2 regions of the Mesorhizobium sp. P3_B5 genome follow, and region 2 is predicted to be linked to the other one. Evidence: riboswitches for the same ligand, from Rfam matches in the RefSeq annotation. Region 2 holds a riboswitch; the other holds the start of a gene.
The links. Region 2 has a riboswitch for thiamine pyrophosphate ahead of thiB (thiamine ABC transporter substrate binding subunit). Riboswitches for the same ligand answer to the same signal wherever they lie in the genome.

Region 1: another riboswitch for thiamine pyrophosphate. It lies ahead of AC1DVW_RS02605 (YkoF family thiamine/hydroxymethylpyrimidine-binding protein); the one in region 2 lies ahead of thiB (thiamine ABC transporter substrate binding subunit).

The regions. Positions count from the first base shown of each region.
Region 1 covers NZ_JBFUGR010000001.1:527,187-537,932, forward strand. Annotated here, with positions in the region: gene AC1DVW_RS02565 (glycosyltransferase) at 1-830, opposite strand, end outside; gene AC1DVW_RS02570 (hypothetical protein) at 926-1,150, opposite strand; gene AC1DVW_RS02575 (hypothetical protein) at 1,342-1,644, shown strand; gene AC1DVW_RS02580 (DUF982 domain-containing protein) at 1,670-1,993, opposite strand; gene AC1DVW_RS02585 (DUF1236 domain-containing protein) at 2,207-2,515, shown strand; gene AC1DVW_RS02590 (hypothetical protein) at 2,593-2,799, shown strand; gene AC1DVW_RS02595 (DUF2934 domain-containing protein) at 2,907-3,155, shown strand; gene AC1DVW_RS02600 (hypothetical protein) at 3,303-3,653, opposite strand; TPP riboswitch at 3,821-3,934, shown strand; gene AC1DVW_RS02605 (YkoF family thiamine/hydroxymethylpyrimidine-binding protein) at 3,925-4,533, shown strand; gene AC1DVW_RS02610 (ABC transporter permease) at 4,580-5,395, shown strand; gene AC1DVW_RS02615 (ABC transporter ATP-binding protein) at 5,392-6,123, shown strand; gene AC1DVW_RS02620 (ABC transporter substrate-binding protein) at 6,126-7,124, shown strand; gene AC1DVW_RS02625 (tetratricopeptide repeat protein) at 7,193-10,746, opposite strand, start outside.
Region 2 covers NZ_JBFUGR010000007.1:2,262-13,007, reverse strand. Annotated here, with positions in the region: gene AC1DVW_RS18740 (RNA polymerase factor sigma-32) at 88-951, shown strand; gene AC1DVW_RS18735 (caspase family protein) at 1,161-3,422, shown strand; gene AC1DVW_RS18730 (M48 family metalloprotease) at 3,519-4,925, opposite strand; gene thiQ (thiamine ABC transporter ATP-binding protein) at 5,246-6,025, opposite strand; gene thiP (thiamine/thiamine pyrophosphate ABC transporter permease) at 6,022-7,635, opposite strand; gene thiB (thiamine ABC transporter substrate binding subunit) at 7,884-8,897, opposite strand; TPP riboswitch at 8,941-9,055, opposite strand; gene AC1DVW_RS18710 (thiamine diphosphokinase) at 9,143-9,787, shown strand; gene AC1DVW_RS18705 (ABC-F family ATP-binding cassette domain-containing protein) at 9,789-10,746, shown strand, end outside.

The DNA.
Region 1 (10,746 bases), on a different contig from region 2:
GTGGCGATGCGCAAGCTCACGCGCCAGGATGTGGAGGCCCAGCGCCGCAGCGCCTTGAGCACGCGCCGGGGACGTGAGGCGGTGGTCAGGATCGCATATTTGCGGTCGGCGTCGCGGCCGGTGACCAGTGCGCGCCACAGAAAGAACCCCAGTCCGCGCGGTGGATAATGGCTGGACACCGCTTCGACCCTTACCAGCTCATGGCCCTCCGCCTGCAATTGCCTGGTCAGCAGCGTGCAGGAGACCTTGAAGCCGTTGCTTTGCGGAAACGGATGACCGGCTAGCCAGCTTCGCCTGAACGCGCAGTTGTTGGCGTTCAGCGCGCGCTTGGCGGCAAAGCGCTGGTCATGGTCGCGAAGCGGAAAGAACCACAGCAGCGCGAAGGTCCGCGAGGCAAAGTCATCATAGCCAAGATAGGTGTAGCCGTTCACCACCACCGTGCGCGCATTTTCGAACGGCTTCAGCAAAGCCGGCAGCCAGCCCGGCTCGACGACACAGTCGGAATCGCAAAGAATGACGATCTCGCCCGTCGCCTCGGCAATGCCGCGGTTCTTCAGCTCGTAATAGCGCCCGTCGGGCAAGGCGGCGAAGGCCAGCGTCGCGGCCATGCCTAGCTCCGGCACTCTGGCGGCAATCTCATCCTGCAAAAGCGGTGTGTCCAAGGCTTCTCCGGAATGGACGAAGATGACTTGCGGCTTTGCCGCATATCCGAGATCGGCTGCAGCCCTGATCTCGCGGGCAAGTGCCGCGAAACCGACGCCGATCTCGTGCCAGTCGATCGCCTTGGCATTCTCCATCTCGACGATGATCGAGTAGCTTTCGCGCACCATGTCCTATTGGCCCCGGCCCTGAAGCCGCAGCCATAGCCGACTGCGAAGACTTTTGCAGCCTCTACGCGTAAAATTGTCAGAACCACTACTTCCGCTTAGACTTCGTCGAAAGGACCGCCACGCCTGGCAGGATCGCGCTTGATAGCGGCTTCCTCGGCGTCGTCGGGCAGGGCGTCATCGCTGTCCTGATAGGCATTGTCGTCGTCCTCGTCAGGCAATTCGCGGCCCTTCTCGATGCCGTCTTCCTCCGCACTGTCAGGCAGGATTTTCGCGCCTTTGATGGCGTCCCACTCCTTGCTGCTCCCGTGTCGGAGCTTCAACCTCGTCGTTGCTTCGTGGCTTTCCGCGCGGTTCCATCGTTGGCTTCCCTGTCTTTGAAACAAGTCTCCGATGTTGAACTCATGACTATGCCGCCGGTTCCGTTCGACGCGAGTCGCGTCCCGCACGCGGGGAACCAATAGGCGCCAATCTGCTTTGCAAGGACATGACTTGAGCTTGAAAGGAGCCGGACATGAAGACACTCGCTCTCTTGCCCTGTTTGCTGATGGCGACGCTGGCAAGCCCGGCGGCCGCGGAGACAAACGGTCAGACTGGTCAAGCGCCTGCCCCATCCACCCCTTGCCAGGCTCAGCCGCAAGACGGGAACGGGCAGACGAAGTCCAACAACGAAAGCCTATCCGAGACACTCGATCCTTGCGATGGCGTGTTGCAGCCGCCGCCCACCGGCGACCAGGGCGTCATCACGCCGCCCGACGAAGGCAAGACGCCGGTGATCAAACCCGGCGAGGTGCCGGCGCAGCCTCCGAAGCAGTAAGCGCTGCCCCGAGGTCGGGCGGGCGTCAATTCTCCTGGCTGTTGCTGGTTCCACCGCGCGCGTTCCTGGCTAACTTTGCCTCGCGAAGCGCCGTCACCGGGTCGACGCCGGTCCACAGAATGCCGGCGGCTTCGGCAAAGCCGATGAACGCCCGGCGCGCCTGGTCGGCGCTGAGATGACCGGCGCGCGCCGCGTCGCATGCCTTCAGCGCAGTGGCATGGATCGCACCGCGCCGCGCCGGCGGCCATTCCTTCAGGAAATTCTGCATCTGCGCCAGTGAGGCGATGTCGCGTTTGAAGCCAGCCCCCACAGCGATGGCCACAGGCGCGTGAAACAGCATTTCATCCATGTCGAAGACCTCCCGGAAAGCGTTGCAGCGCCTTCAATGCGCAACGGCGCCATGCGGTTCCCCGGATCAATGGGTCCCCGATCAATTAGCCATTTCTCAGGGAACAACAGGCTTCCCCCGACGTTTGCTCCCTATAGAGCTCGCCACCTCGAACCATGAAAGTCCTCGCATCAGGCGGGGCAGGGCGAAGCTTGCAAACAACAGGAGAGAACGATGAAAAACCTTCTGATTCCTGCCGCTGCCGGCCTGGCTCTACTGGCTGGCATTGGCGTTGCCGCGGCCGAAGACGTGGTGGTCGTTTCGCCCCAACAGCAGACGGTCATTCGCGAATATGTGCACAAGCACCCATTGGCTTCGATCAATCTCCTCGGCGTCGAACTGAATGTCGGCTCCACTCTGCCTGACACCGTCGAACTTCAGCCGATCGAGGTTCCCGACGTTCAGTACAGATACGCTGTCGTCGGCGACCATACCGTTCTGGTCGACCCTGCCACCCACAAGATCGTAGAGGTCATCGACTGACGCTTGCCTTCCCTGTCGTCCCCGAACGGGGGCGGCAGGCAGGGCAGTGCCAGCTGGGGATATGGAAGGAGCCCCTCATGTTGCGGCATGCCGAGTCGCCCGATGTGGCCAAATCCGTCGACAAACTGCTCGCCGAGCGGAGCAGTGCGCTGTTGTCGATGAGGACAGTGATTGCAATGGTGCGGGAGCGCACCGGAACCGAGCGCTCGGATGCGGATCTGGAAGCCCTGATCACCAAGAAGGCGGCGCTCCTTGGCGTTGCGGTGTTGTCCGACAGGACCTGACTGCCGATGGATATGATGCCTTCGCGTTGACACCAAAGACGGCGCTCGAAATTTCAGCTAAAACAGTGCCTGCTCACGGGATTCGAATCGAACCGATGGAGGCAGGAGTGACGGACGACAGGCATGAACGCATTCGCCAACGGGCGCACGCGATCTGGGAAAAGGCGGGCCGGCCCGAAGGCGCGCATCAGCAGCATTGGGACCAGGCCACGGCCGAAATAGACGGCGCGGCTGCCAAGCCGAAAGCCAAGCCGGCCGCAAAGAAGCCTGCTGCCGCCAAAGTCAGCAAGCCCAAAGCGGCGCCGAAGCCGGCAGCCGCCGCCAAGGCGGCCAAACCCAAATCAGGCAAGGGCTAACCGCCTCTCACCCATGATGCGGTGAGGCGCGTTCTGCCTCGGCTTGGAGCCGCGCCCGCGCGCCGAGCAGCCGCGAAGGCGTCGTAGGGAGACAGTCGACGACCGCGGGACGGGCTCGGCGAGATTAGCGGGCCGGAAGGGCGCCCCTCACGCGTCCCAGGCATAGCTGGAGAGCGCAAAGCGGATGCCGGCCGCCGTCATCGCCAACTCGCATTCGGTGATCTGGCGCAGATTGCGCAAATAACGCGCCATGGTCTGCGGCAACCAGCCGGCGCAGGCCTCGACATAGGCGCGGCTGTGCACGAGGGTGCCTGACGACAGCCGCTGCTCTTTCTCGGCAATGACTTTCAGGTACTGGCGGATGAAGCGGATGTCGTCCGCGATGTCCTGGCTGGCCATACGCCAGGCTCCGGCGAGACGCTCGCGATGTTCGATCGATGCTGTCGAGATGAGCGGGCGGGAGAGATCGGCGAAGCCGGCGTGGTTTGCGGTGCTCATCCGGATCTCCCATGGGTTGGCAATAGTACTTTATGTACGAATGACGGTCAATACATTTTGTACGAAATCGGCTCCTTTGACACGTTGTGGCGGCGAGCTGGCGCAACGCTTTCCCGCCACGCGTCGAAAAAACCCCTTCCGCAATCCTTCGAACAGTGCTTTAACGCGCCAATCCACAGGGGTGCTCCGTACGGTCGGGGCTGAGACGGGGGCGGCAAGCCCACAGACCCTAGAAGCTGATCTGGGTAATACCAGCGGAGCGAGGCGGGCTATGTTTTCTGGCGCACAGATTTCCCTGTATCCCATGACCGACGATTTCGTCGGCGTCATCCTTGGCGCGCTCGGTGCGCTCGATCCCTGGCGCGACAGGCTCAGGATCGAGACCGACGACATCTCGACCTTGCTGGTCGGGCCGCCCGAAGTATTGTTTCCGGCGATGCGCGACCTGTTCGTGGCGGCAGCGGCAAGCGGCAAGCACTGCGTGCTGTCGGCGGCGATCTCGCGCGGCTGCCCTGGCGAGCCGGATGATCCGATCTGCCGCACCGATGCACTCAGTGGGCCTGTCGGACCACTCGGCCCCCGCAAGGACGCCGCTATTGCCGCGGTGCGCCAGGCCGGCGCCACCGGCCAGCCGACAGCGGCGCAATTCTCGCTCTATGTCATGGGCACCGACGATCACATGGACGAGATCTACGGCTGCATCGACTTCCTCAAACAGTCCGGCGTCTACGACCGCTCCAAGAACTTCTGCACCAAATTGCGCGGCGATGCCGGCCCGGTGTTTGCGGCGCTGAACGAGGCCTTCTGCCGCTTCGGGCCGGGCGCCGGCCACGTAACCCTCGACGTCACGATATCGGCCAACAGCCCGTCCGCTGTCTGAGCTTTTTGCGCGCTCCTGTCGCGCCCGTCCGTCAAAGGTTATTTCAGTGGTCCCATCCGCCCCTTCGCGCCCGCTCGCGGGCTTCATCGCCGCCATCGCAAAGGCAGCGCCAGCAATCGCCTCGGTCGGCCTTTTGCTGCTGGCGTGGGAATTGTATGCCCGGTTCTCCGGCATCAAACCGACGATATTGCCGGCGCCGTCGCGTGTGCTGGAACAGGCGCTGCTGAACCGCGACGCGCTGGTGGAAAATGCCGTCCCCACCATCCGCGCCACGTCAGCCGGCTTTGCCTGTTCGCTCAGCGCCGCCTTCGTGCTGTCGGTGCTGGTCGATTTCTCGCCACCGCTGCGCCGCGCGCTGTTTCCGCTGCTCATCGTCAGTCAGACCTTGCCGCTCATCGCCATCGCGCCGCTGGTGGTGCTGTGGTTCGGCTTCGGCCTGATGCCCAAGATCGTGCTGGTCGCGCTGGTCACCTTCTTTCCGATGCTGGTGGCGTTGGTTGAGGGCTATGACGCCACCGAGAAAGAGATCGGCCAGATGCTGCGCGCCATGGGGGCAGGGCGCTGGCGCGTCTTCCTCTCGGCACGGCTGCCCTCGGCGCTGCCCTATTTCTTCGCCGGTCTGCGCATCTCCATCACCTATGCTGTGGTCGGCGCCATCTTCGCCGAATATGCCGGCGCGGCAAAAGGGTTGGGCATCTACATGCTCAACGCCAAGAACAATTTCCGCCCCGATCTGGTGCTGGCCGCCGTCGCCGTCAGCGCGGCGCTGACGCTGCTCCTGTTCGGCGCAACGGTGTTGATCCAGCGGCTGGTCATGCCGTGGGAGCGGGCTGGACAGGAACGCGCCGGGGCAGGACTATGACCCGGCTCGAATTGCGCCACGTCAAGAAGCGCTTCGGCGACCTCGATGTGCTCGCCGACATTTCGCTCAGCGTCGGCGCCGGCGAATTCGTCTCCATTCTCGGGCCGTCCGGCGCCGGAAAATCGACGATCTTTCAGCTGCTGACCGGTGCGCTGAAAGGCGAGGGCGAGATGATCTTCGACGGCGCGCCGCTCGACGACCATGGCCGCCATTTTGCCTTCATGCCGCAGCGCGACGCGCTGATGCCATGGCGGCGCATCCTCGACAACACCACGCTCGGCCTTGAGGTGCAGGGCGTCGGGCGCAAGGCCGCCCGCGCCCGCGTCGCACCGCTGTTTGCCGAATTCGGCCTCGCCGGCTTCGAGCGGCATTATCCCTCCGAACTGTCCGGCGGCATGCGCCAGCGCGCCGCCCTTTTGCGCACCGTGGTGCAGGAGCGCGACATGCTTTTGCTCGACGAGCCGTTCGGCGCGCTTGACGCGCTGACCCGCGCGGCCATGCAGCGCTGGCTGGAGGCCATGTGGCGGCGCCACCGCTGGACGGCGCTGCTGATCACTCATGACGTGCGCGAGGCGGTGTTCCTGTCCGACCGCATCTATGTGCTGTCGGCCCGCCCGGCCCGCATCGTGCGCGAAATCAAGGTGCCGCCGCGCGGCTCTGGCGCGGACACTGCTGCCCTCGAAGCCGAAATCCTCGACACGCTTCTCAACCCTGCACAAGGAGAATGACCATGATTTCACTGACACGCCGCCAGGCCCTGCTGCTGACGCTCGTCGCCGGACTGCCCTTACGCGCTTTCGCGGCGCCGCAAAAAGTCACCGTCGCGCTCGACTGGACCGTCAACACCAACCACATCGGCCTGTTCGTCGCCCGCGACAAAGGTTTTTATGCCGAGGCCGGGCTGCAGGCTGAAATCCTGCCCTATGGCGATACCGGCGCTGGCACGCTGGTCGCCAACCACATCGCCGATTTCGGCATCGCCGGTGCCGGCTTCTTCACCCAGCGCGCCGCCGGCGCCGATCTCAAGGCGGTCTATGCCGTGGTCCAGGCCGAGACCGGCCGGCTTGTGTTCAACGCCGCGCGCAGCGACATCAAGAGCCCGAAAAACCTCGACGGCCTGACCTATGGCGGCTTCGGCAGCGCCTGGGAAAACACGCTGATCTCGACCATGATCCGCCATGACGGCGGCAAGGGCAATTTCGAGACGGTGACGCTCGGCACCTCCGCCTATGAGGCGCTGGCCAACGGCTCGGTCGATTTCACGCTGGAGGTCTCGACCTGGGAAGGCGTCCAGGCCGCGTTGCAAGGCGTCAAGCAGCGCACCTTCCGCTATGCCGATTACGGCGTGCCCGACGAGCACACCACCTTCATCGCCTCCAGCGATGCATTTCTTTCTGCGAACCCGAAGGCGGCTTCTGCCTTCATCGAGGCAACGCTGCGCGGGTATCAGTTCGCCGTCGACCACCCGCAGGAAGCCGGCGACCTACTGATAGCGTCCAACAAGGACGCCCTGACCGATCCGGCGCTGATCCACGCTTCGCTGAAGATGCTGGTCGACGGCCATTTCCTCCGCAGCCAGAGCGGTGTCATCGGCACCATCGACAAGGCCAAGATCGAGGCGATGGGAGCCTATCTCTTCACCGCCGGCATCCTGCGCGACGCCGACGGCAAGGCGCTGAAAGAACGCCCGGATTTCGAGGGGTATTTCAGCAACGCGTGTCTGGGGTAGCGGCATGGAAGCCGCCGGTCTCCCCTTCGAGGGAGATGTCGCCGAAACGCGACAGAGAAGCTTCCGCCTCACTCTGCCCCGAGGATGCGCGCTTTCTTGCGGTCGGCCTCGGCGCGTTTGCGATTGCCCTTGGCGTCCCAAGCCTTGCTTCGGGCTGTGTATGCCATGGCGAAATCCGGCTGGAGCTTTATGGCCTGGCTGAGATCGGCGATGGCTCCGTCATAATCGGCTTTGCTGGTCCGGATAATGCCCCGGCCCAAATAGCCAAACGGGTTCCTGCGATCGAGGCTGAGTGCCTTTTCAAAATCGCGCAACGCCGCATCATCCTCATGTTTGCCCATCAATATAAGGCCGCGTTCGGAATAGACCCTTGCGTCCGTGGTGTTGAGACTGATGGCCTTGCCGTAGTCCGCAAGCGCCCCTTCATCGTCACCTTGCAAACTGCGGTTCTGGCCGCGGTCGTAGTAAGTCTCAGCAAAATTCGGATTGAGCGCGATTGCCTGAGTGTAGTCGGCGACCGCATGGACGTAGTCGCTTTTGGCCTCCCAGGCGAGGGCACGGGCGAGATACGCATCGTGGAATGCGGGATATAGAACAATCGCTTTGCTGTACTGGGCTATGGCGCCGTCATAGTCTTCCTTTTCGTGCAGCGTCCAACCCTTGTTGAACGCCACGGCGGCTGGCGAAGCGCTGCTTGGCTTGATCGCCGCATCGCCGATCTGGCTCGACTTCTTCGAGGCATCCGCATTCTCTTTTGCCGCCACGGCCAGCTTGCGGCCTTTGCGGGCGAGAGTCAGCTTCGAATCGAGCTTTAGTGCCTGGTCGTAGTCTGCAATGGCCTTGTCATAGTCGCCCTTCTCGAACCAGGCGTTGCCCCGCCCGAAATAGACAGGCGCGTAGCTGCCGTCGAGTTCGATCGCGCGACTGTAATCTTCGATGGCGCGATCCGGTTCGTTCTTTTTGGTCCACGCGACGCCGCGGCCGAGGTAGGCATCGAGATAGGCGGGATAGAGTTCGATGACCTTGTCGTAGTCGTCGATGGCCGCGTCATATTTGCCTTTCTCGACAAGCGACATGCCCCGCCCGACATAGGCTGAGGCCTTTCGCGGATCGAGCGCGATCGCGCGGCTGTATTCGGCGATGGCGCGATCGTATTTGCCTTTCTTGTAGAAGGCATCGCCGCGATCGATGAAAGCCTTGAGGTTTTTCGGGTCCGAGCCGACCGCGTCAGATCCGGCACCGCCTTTTGCTTGCGCGGCAACCGTCGCCTTGCGCGCAACCGCATAGTCAGGATTGCCAGGGTTGAGCTTTATGGCCTGGTTGAAGTCGGCGATGGCATTCGAATAGTCCTTGCCGTCGGCCCGCGCCATGCCGCGCCCATAGTAGCTGGCGGCATCGTTCGGATCGATCCCGATTGCCACCGAATAGGCTTCGACCGCGCGCCTGATGTCGCCCTTGGCGTGCCAGGCCGCGCCAGTGCAGAAGAATGCGTCGCGCGCCTTGGGGTCAAGCTCAGTGGCCCGGCTGCAGTCGGCCAAGCCACCTTCCGCATCGCCTGCCGCGGCCTTGGCCAGGCCCCGGCGAATATATGGCGAAGCCATATCCGGGATGATTGCGATGACCTTGTCGTAATCGGCAATGGCGCGGGCGTAGGCGTGTTTGGCGTCCCAGGCCTTGCCGCGACCAAAATAGGCAAGGGGGCTGTCGGGGTCGAGCGCGATGGCCTCTGCATAGGCACTGATGGCCTCGTCGTACTTGCCCTCGTGCAGCAGGCTATCGCCGTTATGGACCGCGACCAGAACGCCCGGATCGGTGGCCTGGATCAACGCTGCCAACTTGGAGGCGGAAAGCTGGCTGTCGGGCTGCGCGTTGCTGGCGTCGTCCTGCGTGGCCGCGGGTTCGGTGGGGGCCGCAGTGTCGCCTTCGCCCCTCATCGCCTCCGCCGCCTTGCGGCCGACGGCATAATCGGCATTGCCCCGGTCGAGCTTGATCGCCTGGTCGAAGTCGGCGATGGCGCCCTCATAGTCCTGCCGGTCGGCCCGCGCCATACCGCGCCCATAGTAGCTTGCGTCATCCTTCGCATCGATCGCGATCGCCGCTGAATAGGCGGCGATCGCGCGCCCGGCGTTGCCCTTGGCATGCCAGGCCATGCCCTTGCAGTAAAATGCGTCGCGCGCCTTCGGGTCGAGCGTCGCGGCGCGGTCGCAGTCGGCAAGAGCGCCATCGGCGTCGCTCGAGGTGATCTTGGCGAGCCCGCGGCGAGAATAGGCCGCCGCAAAATCGGGGGCGAACTGGATCGCCTTGTCGTAGTCGGCGATGGCCTGGCTGTAGTCGCGTTTGGCAGCCCACGCCTTGCCACGGCCGAAATAGGCGAAGCGGTTGTTGGGATCGAGCGCGATCGCCTGGTCATACGCGCCGATCGCCTTGTCGTACTTGCCCATGTCCAGGAAGGCATCGCCGCCCAGGATCGCTTCCAGCGCGCGCGGGTCTTTCGCCTCCAGGGCTTTTGCCACCAGCGTGTCTTCCGTCGCCGTCAACTTCGGAACGGCAGCCGACGGCTTTGCCTGTTGTTTGTCTGGCGGCGAGGCCGGCCGTCTGTCGTTGCCGGCAACCCGCTCCCCGCAGCCGCCCGCTCGCTTCGGATCGAGCTCGATGGCGCGCCGGCAATCCGCCGCTGCCCCGGCCTCGTCGCCTTTCAGCGATCGCGTGCGGCTGCGCACAAGATAGGCGTCGGCATTGTCGGGGTCGAGGCTGATGGCCTTGGCGAGATCGAGCAGCGCACCCTCGACACCATGTTTTTCCAGCCGCACATTGGCGCGATCGATCAGGATTTTTGCGGCTGCCGGATCCCTTTTCTCTCCGGCAGCAGATTGGGCCGGTTCGCCCGGCGTGTGTTCGTTGCAGGAGCCCGCCCGCTTCGGGTCGAGCACAATAGCGCGCCGGCAGTCGGTGGCGGCAACGGCGTAATTCCCCTGAGACGCCTCGGCAAGCGACCGGTTGTAAAAGGCCTCGGCGTTGTAGGGATCGAGTTCGATCGCAGCGCTGAACGAGTCTATCGCGCCGGCGACGTAGCCTTGCACCTGCTGCTCCAACCCTTGTTTCAGGTTCCAGGCAACGAGCTCGGAATGATCCTCCTTGGGGTATAGTTGCAGCGGCTCGTCTACGGGAGGCGTGGCAGGCTTGGCCGTCTCAGGCGCAGCCGGAGCCGCGGCTCTCGCGGCCTGGCTGGGCGCCGGGTCCGGCGCCTTGTCGGCGGATTGCGGGCTCGCCCTGCGCTTGCCGAGTTGAACGCTTAGCCTTTCCTTCCGGTAATCGGCGTTGGCCGGATCGAGCGCGATGGCCTTGTCCAGATCGGTGATTGCTTTGTCGGCATCGCTCGTCTCCCAGACAAGTGCCCGGATGAAGTACGATTTCGGATCATCGGGGCTGATCGCAATCGCCTTGTCGAGGTCGGCGAACGCCTCCTTTGAATTGCCAATCCGGGCCATGGTTATGCCGCGTACTCGGTAAGCCTGGGCGTTGGCTGGGTCGCGGCGGACTGCTTCATCCAGATCGGCAAGAGCGCGGGCATAGTCTTTCTTCAAGCCCCAGCTCTTGGCGCGGTTGAAGTAGAAGGTGGAAT
Region 2 (10,746 bases):
GGGCACGGCGTCACCATTTCAACCACCCGACGCCAGGGATCGCGGTCGCCAAGCCGTCCGCAATGCCCGTAACAGGGAGCGCGGCGCATGATGGAAGACACGGCAGGACGGACCATGGTCCGCACGGCGATGAAAGCTCCCTATCTCGAGCGCGACGAGGAGCACATATTGGCGCTGCGCTGGAAGGAGAACCAGGACCAGCACGCGCTGCACCAGATCACCGTCGCGCATATGCGGCTGGTCATCTCCATGGCCTCCAAATTCCGTCACTATGGCCTGCCGCTCGGCGACCTGATCCAGGAAGGCCATGTCGGCCTGCTGGAAGCGGCGGCGCGTTTCGAGCCGGAGCGCGAAGTCAGGTTTTCGACCTATGCGACCTGGTGGATCCGCGCTTCGATGCAGGATTACATCCTGCGCAACTGGTCGATCGTGCGCGGCGGCACCAGTTCGGCGCAAAAAGCATTGTTCTTCAACCTGCGGCGCCTGCGCGCCCGACTGGCGCAAGGCGCCGAGCCGATCTCCAACGCCACGCTCTACCGCGAAGTGTCAGTGGCGCTTGGCGTTTCCGAAGCCGATGTGGCGATGATGGATTCTCGCCTTTCGGCGCCCGATAGTTCGCTCAATGCGCCGCTCGCCGACGACGCTGGCGCGACCGAGCGGATGGATTTCCTGATCTCGGACGACCCCTTGCCCGACGAGATCGCTGGCGACACCATCGATGTCGAACGCAGGTCTGGCTGGCTGAAGACGGCGCTCGGCGCGCTCAACGCCCGCGAACTCAGGATCATCGAGGAACGCCGGCTGAGCGACGAGGGCGCGACGCTCGAAGCGCTCGGCGAGACGCTCGGCATCTCCAAGGAACGGGTCCGCCAAATCGAGGCGCGCGCCATGGAAAAGCTGAAAATAGCGCTGGTGCGGCAGAACCCGGAGTTCCTGGCGACGGCCGCCTGAACGCACCTGTGGTGTCTCTGAGGGTCAACGTAAGACTTTAATTATATAAGAATATATCGCCGCCATGGCGGCATTCCTCTATATTTGTGGATTGTGACCCCTTTTACAGACCCGGCCGCTGCAAATTGCGTTCTTGCGACCGAACAGGTCATAGCGGATGGGGATTTGCCATGTTGCGATGCTACGCGATCCTTGGAGCCTTGGTCCTTGTGGGCCTCACGACATTCGATGCGCGAGCCGATCGGCGGGTTGCCTTTGTCATCGGCAATTCCGAGTACCGGGACATTCCCGCTCTCAAGAATCCGGACAAGGACGCCGACGATGTGTCGAACACTTTTCGGCAGGCTGGCTTCGATGTGTTCCTTGCCAAGGACGTCACCAGGCTTCAGTTCGAGGAGCAGTTCCGCAACTATCTCGCGGCCGCGGACGGCGCCGATCTGGCTGTCGTCTACTACTCCGGCCACGGCTTCCAGATCGGCGGCGAGAATTTCCTGATCCCGGTCGATGCATCGCTCAAGGATGCAGCCGACATCGAGGTCCAGGCTGTCAAGCTGGATGATGTGCTTGAGCAGCTGCGCTCGAAATCCAAGATCCAGGTGATCATTCTCGATGCCTGCCGCAACAATCCGTTCCCACGCAAGGACTATTGGCTGCGCGACCAGCTGGTCATCACCGGCGGCACCGGCCTCGCGCAAGTCAAAGGCTCGCAGAACACGTTGATCGCCTTTGCCACGGAACCGGGAGCAATCGCCTATGACGGAACCGGCGATCTCAGCCCCTTCTCGTCGGCATTCTCGCGCCGGGCACTGGCGCCGAACCAGGAGATACGCACGGTCATGGCCGCGGTGCGCCGTGATGTCGTCAAGGCCACGGATGGCAAGCAGGTTCCGTGGGAAAACTCCTCGCTGATCGACGACGTCGTGCTGATGCGTCGCGTGACCCGGCCCTCGCTGCCGCCAGTGCTGGAGAAGGTCGTGCCGTCCGGCGTCGGTCCTGTCGCGCTGGACCTGCCGCAGCCTGTCGACGTCGACGGCGGCGCGGTCACCGTCAGCATTGAAAGCCCGCCGACGCTCGGCCGGCTGACGCTGGATGGCAAACCCGTCGAAGTGGGCCAGCCGATCCAGGGCAAGGATCTGCCGCGTCTGAAGATAGAGGTTCCCAAGGGCGTCGGCGCGCAGGAACAAGTGGACACGGTGGCCTACGCCACGCATGACGATTGGGGCGGCGAATCCAAAGGCGTTCTGGTGCTGCGGGTCATGAGCGGCGAGGGCGCCGACGGCAAGCAGATCATCGCCTCGCTCAAGAATGAGCAGAAGCAGCGGGTGCTTGAGCGCGGCATCCATGTCTCCGGGGCCGCCGAGGCGATCGGGGATCGCGATGTCAAGGTTCCGGTCGGAATAGGCCCGGTGCCGCTGAAGCTGGATCTGCCGGCAAAGGATCCAGGCATCAGCCTTAAGCTCGCCAGCTATCCGGCAACGGGAACGCTGTCGCTGCCGGACCGCATCCTGTCGCCTCAATCGAGCCTGATGGCCAATGAAGTCAGTGATTTGCGTTATGAGCCGCAGGTCGGTTCGACAGCTGCCGTCGAGATCGGCTTCGAAATCCGAGCCAGCAATTCGTCGAAGCGGGCGACGATGACGCTGTCGCCAAGCGTCGAGCCTTGCGACGAGGCGGCAGGCGACCCCCTCGACCTGCAAGGCGTGGTCCCAGGACTGCTGCCCAACGAGATCGGCGGCAACGCGGTCGAGCTTTGCCAAGCGGCGGTCAAGGCCTACCCCGACATCGCCCGCTTCCACTACGAACTGGGCCGTGCCTTGCTGGCGTCAGGCAAGGTCGACGAAGCCAGCAAGGCGATCCAGGAGGCTGCCGACCGGGGACATGTCCGGGCCGTCTTCGAACTCGGCCGCATCGCCTCGTCCGGAATAGGGACGCCTGCGGATGCCACGAAAGCGAATGGCCTCTATTCAGAAGCGTCCGCTAAGGGAGACCCTTACGCGATGACGGCGTGGGGACGGTCCTTGTTCAATGGCCTCGGCGTGAAGCGCGATACCGGCAAGGGATTGGACCTACTGCTCAAGGCAGCGGCGATGGGGCATAGCAATGCCATGAGCGACCTCGCCGTGATCTTCAAGGACGGCCGCAATGGCGTGCCCGCCGACTCGGCCCGTGCCGTGGCCTTCCTCAGGGCCGGTATCGAACGGCAGAACAACTATACGATGAGCATTCTCGGTCCTGCCGGCCGCAATGCCCTGGCGATCGCAGCCTGCACGCCCGAAACGAAAACAATCACGAAGATAAAGGTCATTCGTACGAAGCCGCCCAAGGTCGCCAAGCCCAAAAGGGAGTACCTCCCGAAACTTCTCGGACCGGTACCGAACGAACCCGATCCATTCACTGCGCCGCCCTGGCGTGGCGGCGGTAACGGCAATGGCGGTAGTGGCAGGCAAAGCGGCGGCGGCAGCCCTGGCTGACGGCGGCGGTCGTTGGCGGCTGACCAGGCGATGTGAGTGGAATCACCTTCGCCACCACCCGCTGGCGGGCTATAGCACCGCCTGCCCGTCCGATTCTTACTTGTCGGTGACGATCTTGACCTTGTCGCCGGCCGAAACAGCGGCCCCCGGCGACAGCGCGTTGAGCACCCGGAACAGGTCGAGCTTGCGATCGACGCCGACCATCTGCGCCGACAGCGACCCCATGGTCTGCCCCGGCTGCACGGTGACGACGCGGATATGCAACGGCTTCAGCGCCGCCTTCTCGGCCGCACTCAGGATGCGGAACGAGCCGCTGACCGAGCGCGCCACCGGGTCCAGCGCGGTGCTGGCGGACGGTGCCGCCGTCAGCAGCCGGTAAACCTGGCCGCCGGCACGGATCACCGCGATATCGAACTGCCAGCCTTCGGCGCCGGCATGCGCGGTCGCCGCTTCGTTGCCGTTGATCGTTTCCTGCTTGACGCTGCTTTCGACGAGACCGGCCACCCAGCCACTGCGGATGTAGTCGGTCAGCGGCCGGTTCTTGTCGATCGCGACACCGTCGAAGCGTATCGCCATGTCGCCGGGGCCGGTGGCGGTCACCGCCGCGGCCGAATTGTCGATGATGAAACCGTCCGGCACCGAGAAGGAGACGCCGAGACCCGGATGCATGAAGGTTTCGCCGCGCACATAGCCTTCCTCCGGCGTGTCGCCGTAGAGCAGGCCGTCTATGCCGGCAAGGAAGGAATCGCGGTCACGCGTGCCGACACCGGGCGCGCCGAACTGGCGGGCATGGCGCTGCGCCAGATCGATGCGCTGCGGCGTGTTGGGGTGCGTCGCCAGGAAGTCGAGGCTGGCGTCGGTGGCGCCGCTGATCGAACGGAAATCGGTATAGGCCGACATCGACTGCAGGAAGCGGCCGGCGGCAAACGGATCGAAACCCGCCTCGCCGATCGACTTGATGCCGATCGCGTCGGCCTCCAGCTCCTGGTTGCGCGAGAACTGGGCGAGCTTCAGCTTGCCGCGGATCAGCGCCGCCTTGGCGGTCGGGCTGTCGCCGAGCACGTCGGAGACGACCTTGGTTGCCAACCCTTCCTCGGCCTCCAGCTGCTGGCGCTGCAGGCCATGGTTGGCGGTGACGTGGCCCATCTCATGCGCGATGACGGCGGCAAGCTCGGCCGAATCATTGGCCAGCGCCAACAGGCCACGGGTGACGTAGAGATAGCCGCCCGGCAGTGCGAAGGCGTTGACGTTGGGCGAATTGAGGATGGTGATGCGATAGGTCTGTGTCGGATTGGCCGACACCACCGTCAGCCTGCCGACGACCTTGGCGACCATGCGCTCGAGTTTGGCATCGGAATATTCACCACCATAGGTGGCGAGGATGCGCGGGTGCTGCGCCTTCGCCAGCTCGGCGAGCTTGCTGTTGGCGGCAACATTGTCGACCGTGATCGGCTTGTCGGACGGCTGGAAGCCGGATTCCTGCACGTCCGGAGGCGTGAACATCTGGCAGCTTGCCAGCGCCACGGCCAAGCCGGCCAGCGTGAGAAAACGCGCCAGCGGACTGCGTCTTACTGTGTCTGTGCCGGTCGGCAGAACGGCTTCCTTTCGGCTCTCAACACATGATCCCGAACCGAAGGTTCGCGCCGGCGGCTTGGAGATCACGCACAAAATCAAAAACCTACAGCATCCTTGTCGTCCGAATGGACACGACGCTGTAGGGGCAAATCACGGCCAGTGCCGGACCAGTACTGGGCGGACCTAGCCACACTACCTTGACCATGGCAAGCAAGCGCCACTTCGCCCCAACCCGGTTTGGCCGTAAATTATGTCCGCTTCCGGGCAACATCTCGTGATCCGCCCGGACCTGTGCCGATATAGCGCCGAAAGGCGTCGGGGCCAGCCCCAGCGAAGAAATCAGCCGCAGCCCCGGTTGCCGCAACCGTGCCATTGTCCAGGAACACCATGTTCTGACCGACGCGGTGCGCGTCTTCCGGTTGGTGGGTCACGAACAGCACCGTCATCTGCCGTTCCGCATGAACGCCCACAAGCAGGTCGAGCATGTCGTCGCGCAGCGCCGGGCCGAGCGAGGCGAAAGGCTCGTCGAGCAACAGCACCGGCCGGTCGCGCACCAAAACACGAGCCAGAGCGACGCGCTGCCGTTCGCCACCGGAGAGTTCGCGCGGCAGGCGTCTCTCCTTGCCGGCAAGGCCGACGCGCTTGAGCGCCTCGGCAATTGCGGCGCGGTCGGCCTCGGTCAGGCTGAGCGAAGGCGAGCGGCCGAGCCCGACATTCCGCTCGACCGAAAGATGGGCAAAGAGATTGTTTTCCTGGAACACCATCGACACCGGCCGCGCCGAGGGCGGCGCAGCACCGACATCGGCGCCGCCGATCAGCACCCGGCCCGACTGCGGTGTCTCGAAGCCGGCGACCAGATTGAGCAGTGTCGACTTTCCCGAGCCGCTCGCTCCCATGATGGCGGTGATTTTTGACGCCGCGAACTCGACGTCGAATAAGAACGGCACTTCAGCGTAGCTGAACGTGACCTGGTCCAACCGCACGGCCGCGCCTTTTTCGTCGCCGGTGCCCTGGTTCGCGGACGTCATGATTTTTCTCCCCGTCCCAGCCAGTCTGCGGCCAGCACCAGCGCCAGACAAACCACGCCGAGCAGCAGCGCTAGGCCGGCGGCGTCCGCCGTGCGGTAGCTGCCCATGCGCGACAGCAGCAGATAGGGCAGCGTCTGCACGGAATCGCTACCGAACAGCGCAATGACGCCGAGATCGCCAAGCGACAGCGCCATGGCAAAGGCAAAGCCGGTGGCAAGCGGCCGCCGCAGCGACGGCCAGTCGATCAGCCGAAGCCGGCTCCAGCCGGAAATGCCGAGAAGTAAACAAAGCCGCTCATGGCGCTCGCTCGCCGCATCATAGGCAGGGCGGACGGCGCGAAGCGCAAACGGCATCGCCATCACCGCGTTGACGGTCACGACCATGATCGGAGCAATGGCAAAGACATCGCTGACCGTACGCAGCAGCAAGAACCAGCCGGCGCCGATGACGATCGGCGGCACGACAAGAACAAAACCGGCTCCGGTGTCGGTGGCGTGTTCGAGCAGCGTTCTGGTGCCAACGCGGCGGCTCAGGGACAACGCCCGCCGTGCCATGACCAGCGACAACGCCAGCGCTACGGAAAGCAGCGCCGACAGGAAGGCAAGCACGGCGCTGGTCAGCGTCGCCTGCCGTACAGCACTTTCGCCGGCGAGACGGCCGAGATCGGCGCCAAGGCCTGACATCACCGTGGCAGCCATCGGCCCGGCGACGAACAGCAGAGCGAGGACGATCAAGGCAGTGTTGAGCGCGGTCTCGGTAGCACCGGCCGAAAGATAGCGACGCGACGCCACCGGCAGATTGGCGTCGCCGACGGTGTTGGCGCCAAGCCGCGTCAGGGCCAGCACCACGGCAAAGGTCAGCGCAATCTGCAGCAGCGTTAGCGTGACGGCCCGCGCGGGATCGAAATCGAAGCGCAGTGCCTGGTAGATGGCGACCTCCAGCGTCGTCGCGGCCGGCCCGCCGCCGAGGATCAGCACGATGGTGAAGGAGGTGATGCAGAGCATGAAGACGAGCCCGGCGACGCCAGGCAGGGCCGCGCGCAATGTCGGCCACTCGATCAGCCGGAAGGCGGGCGCCGCGCCCATGCCAAGCTGGCTCGCCAGCCGCCACTGGTCGGCCGGTACCGTGCCCAGCGCCTCGAGGAACAACCGCACGCTGAGCGGTAGGTTGAAGAAGACATGGGCGACCAAAATGCCGGACAAGCCGTAGATGCCGGGCCAGTTTTGGCCGCTGATCGTACCGAGCACGCCGGCGAAATAGCCGGCGCGGCCATAAAGGGCGAGAATGCCAAGCGCCGCGACGATGGCCGGCAGCGCCAGCGGCACGGCGAACAGCTGCAGGATGAAGCCACGCCCTAGGAAGTGCGGATGCCGCGACAGCGCGCGGGCAACGAACAGCGCCGGCACTACGGAAAGCAGCGTCGAGAGCGCCGCCTGCCACAACGTGAAGCGGGCGACGCGCAGGAGATAGGGATCGAAGGCCGACACAGCCCCGGACAGGTCCCGCGTGCCTTCGAGGATAAGCCCGGCGAACGCGCCGCCGATCAGCAGCGCGATTGCGGCGAGCGCGACGATGCCGGCGGTGACGCGGGGATCAGACGCGCGTTGCACGCTGGACCGCCAATCCTCGGATTGCGGCACTTACAAAGGACTGCGTTCCTTCGCGCCCCCCTCTGTCCTGCCGGACATCTCCCCCACGAGGGGGGAGATTGGCTATTCCACCGCTCCGCTTACTCCTGCGACCTCGGCAATTGGCGAAGGCCGCCATGACGGCCGATCTCCCCCCTCGTGGGGGAGATGTCCGGCAGGACAGAGGGGGGCGCCATAGAGCGATCATCTTCGATCAGCTTGCCACAAAGCTATTTGCTCATCACCGCCAGCCACTCATCCACCCAGGCCTTGCGGTTGGCCGCGACCTCTTCCGGGCTGAACAGCAAGGTCTTGGTCGGCTTGACCAATTTGTCAAAGGCCGGGTTGAGCGGCTTGTCGGTTTTCCCGGCCGGGAACATCCAGTTGGTCTCGGGAATGACATTCTGGAATTTCGGCCCGGTCATGAAGGCCAGGAATTTCTGCGCTAGCGGGTTTTTGGCACCTGTGGTGGTGATGCCGGCGACCTCGATCTGCAGATACTCGCCCTCTTCGAAGGACGCCGCCTGGTAGCGCTCGGTGTTTTCGGCGACCATGTGGTAGGCCGGCGAGGTGGTGTAGGACAGCACCATCGGCGCCTCGCCCTTGGTGAACAGGCCGTAGGCCTCGCTCCAGCCCGGCGTCACGGTCAGCACTTTTGCCTTGAGCTTGGCCCAGGCTTCCGGCGCCTTGTCGCCATAGACCGACTTCACCCAGAGCAGCAGGCCGAGACCCGGCGTCGAGGTGCGCGGGTCCTGGATGACGATCTTCTCGTCGGCGCTGCCCTCGACCAATTCCTTCAGGCTCTTGGGCGGGACTTTTAGCTTTTCGGTGTCGTAGACGACGGCGAAATAGCCATAGTCGAACGGCACGAAAGTGTCGTCGCTCCAGCCGCCGGGCACGTTGACATCCGACACCGCGCCGTGCGGCGCAAACAGGCCGGAGGCCTTGGCCTCGGCGGTGAGATTGGTGTCGAGGCCGAGCACGATATCGGCCTTGGTCGCGGCGCCTTCGAGCTTGACCCGGTTGAGCAGCGCCACGCCATCGGCGACCGAGACGAAGTCGAGGGTGCAGGCGCATTCGGCCTCGAAGGCCTTTTTCACCGCAGGGCCGGGACCCCAGTCGGCGGTAAAGCTCTCATAGGTGTAGACGGTGAGCTTTTCCTGGGCCGATGCCGGCTCGGACGTGGCAAAAACAGATGCCGCAAAAACTGTTGCTGAGACAAGAGAGTAAAAAAGCGTGCGCATCGGCGCCTCCTTCGTTCGCGTTGAAAGGAATTGAGGCGTCGGGCTATCCGAAACGTCTAATCCCTCCGCCGGTACAAACCGGATCAGGTTCAGCGGGTTGGCAAATCTGCCTCTCAGCCGGTCCGCGAAGATTGCGTCCGGCACCCCGTTAGAGCGTTTCGACACATAGGCCCGGCCGATCGACCGCGCAAGTGGGAGTTTGCCGCCTTCCGTTTCTCGTGCCGGGCTGGTAAGGGCCACCGGATATGAGCACATTCACCATCCTGCTTGGCGGCGATCTCATCCGCACGCCGCTGCTCGACCGCCAGGTCGAAGGCACGCGCGTCATTGCCGCCGATGCCGGCATCGGCCATGCCAGGATGCTGGGCGTGATGCCGGAACTCTGGGTCGGCGATTTCGATTCCGTGCCGGCCGATCTGCCGGACGATCTGGCGTCGGTGCCCCGCCAGGTGTTTCCGCCGGAAAAAGACAAGACCGACGGCGAATTGGCCATCGCCGCCGCGCTCGAACGCGGGGCAACCAGCCTGGTGCTGGCCGGCGCCTTTGGCGGCAAACGCGCCGACCATGCTTTCCTGCATCTGGCGCTCAGCATCCACCTGGCCGAGACCGGTACGCAGGTGCTTCTGACCAGTGGCGAAGAGGAGGGCATCCCGTTGCTGCCGGGCAAGGCCGGTTTCGACTATGCCGACGGCACGCTGTTTTCGATCCTTGGCTTTTCCGATCTGTCCGGCCTGACCGTCACTGGCGCCAAATGGCCGCTCGCCCATGTCGAGGTTGCCTTCGGCTCCTCGCTGACCATTTCCAACGAGGTCAAGGGCCGGCTCGAAATTGCACTGGGTGGTGGCCGCGCACTGTTGCTCGCCCACCCCTACCCTCTTCCAGAAAGCTGACATGGCGCCGCCGCTTCTCAATCTCGACGGGATAAAATTGACCTTCGGCGGCACGCCGCTGCTCGATGGCGCGGCGCTGACGGCATCGACCGGCGACAAGATCGCGCTGGTCGGCCGCAACGGCTCCGGCAAGTCGACGCTCTTGAAGATTGCCGCCGGGTTGATCGAACCGCAGGACGGCGAAGTGTTCCGCCAACCGTCGGCGACCGTGCGCTACCTTCCACAAGTGCCTGACATGGACGATTTCGCCAGCGTCCGCGCCTATGTCGAGGCAGGATTGGGACCCGCCGACGATCCCTATCGCGCCACCTATCTGATGGAGCATCTCGGTCTGTCCGGCGAGGAGCGACCGAACGACCTTTCCGGCGGCGAGGCAAGGCGCGCCGCCCTTGCCCGCGTGATGGCGCCGGAGCCTGATATCCTGCTGCTTGATGAGCCGACCAACCATCTCGATCTCTCGGTGATCGAATGGCTGGAAGAGGAGCTCGCCCGCACCTCCTCGGCACTGGTGGTCATTTCGCACGATCGCCGCTTTCTCGAGCGCGTGTCGCGCGCCACCATCTGGCTCGACCGCGGCCAGACCCGCCGTCTCGACAAGGGTTTTGGCCATTTCGAGGAATGGCGCGACGTGGTGCTGGAAGAAGAAGAGCGCGAGCAGCACAAGCTCGGCCGCCAGATCGTGCGCGAAGAGCACTGGCTGCGCTATGGCGTGACGGCACGGCGCAAGCGCAACATGCGCCGGCTCGGCGAATTGCAGACCATGCGCCAGCGCTTTCGTGGCCATCGCGGCGCCGAGGGCGCGGCAAACATGGTGGCCAGCGACGCCGCCGAATCCGGCAAGCTGGTGATCGAGGCGAAAAACATCGAGAAGAGCTTTGGCGACCTCACCGTGGTCAAGGGCTTTTCGACCCGCATCCAGCGCGGCGACCGCGTCGGCCTGGTCGGGCCGAACGGCGCCG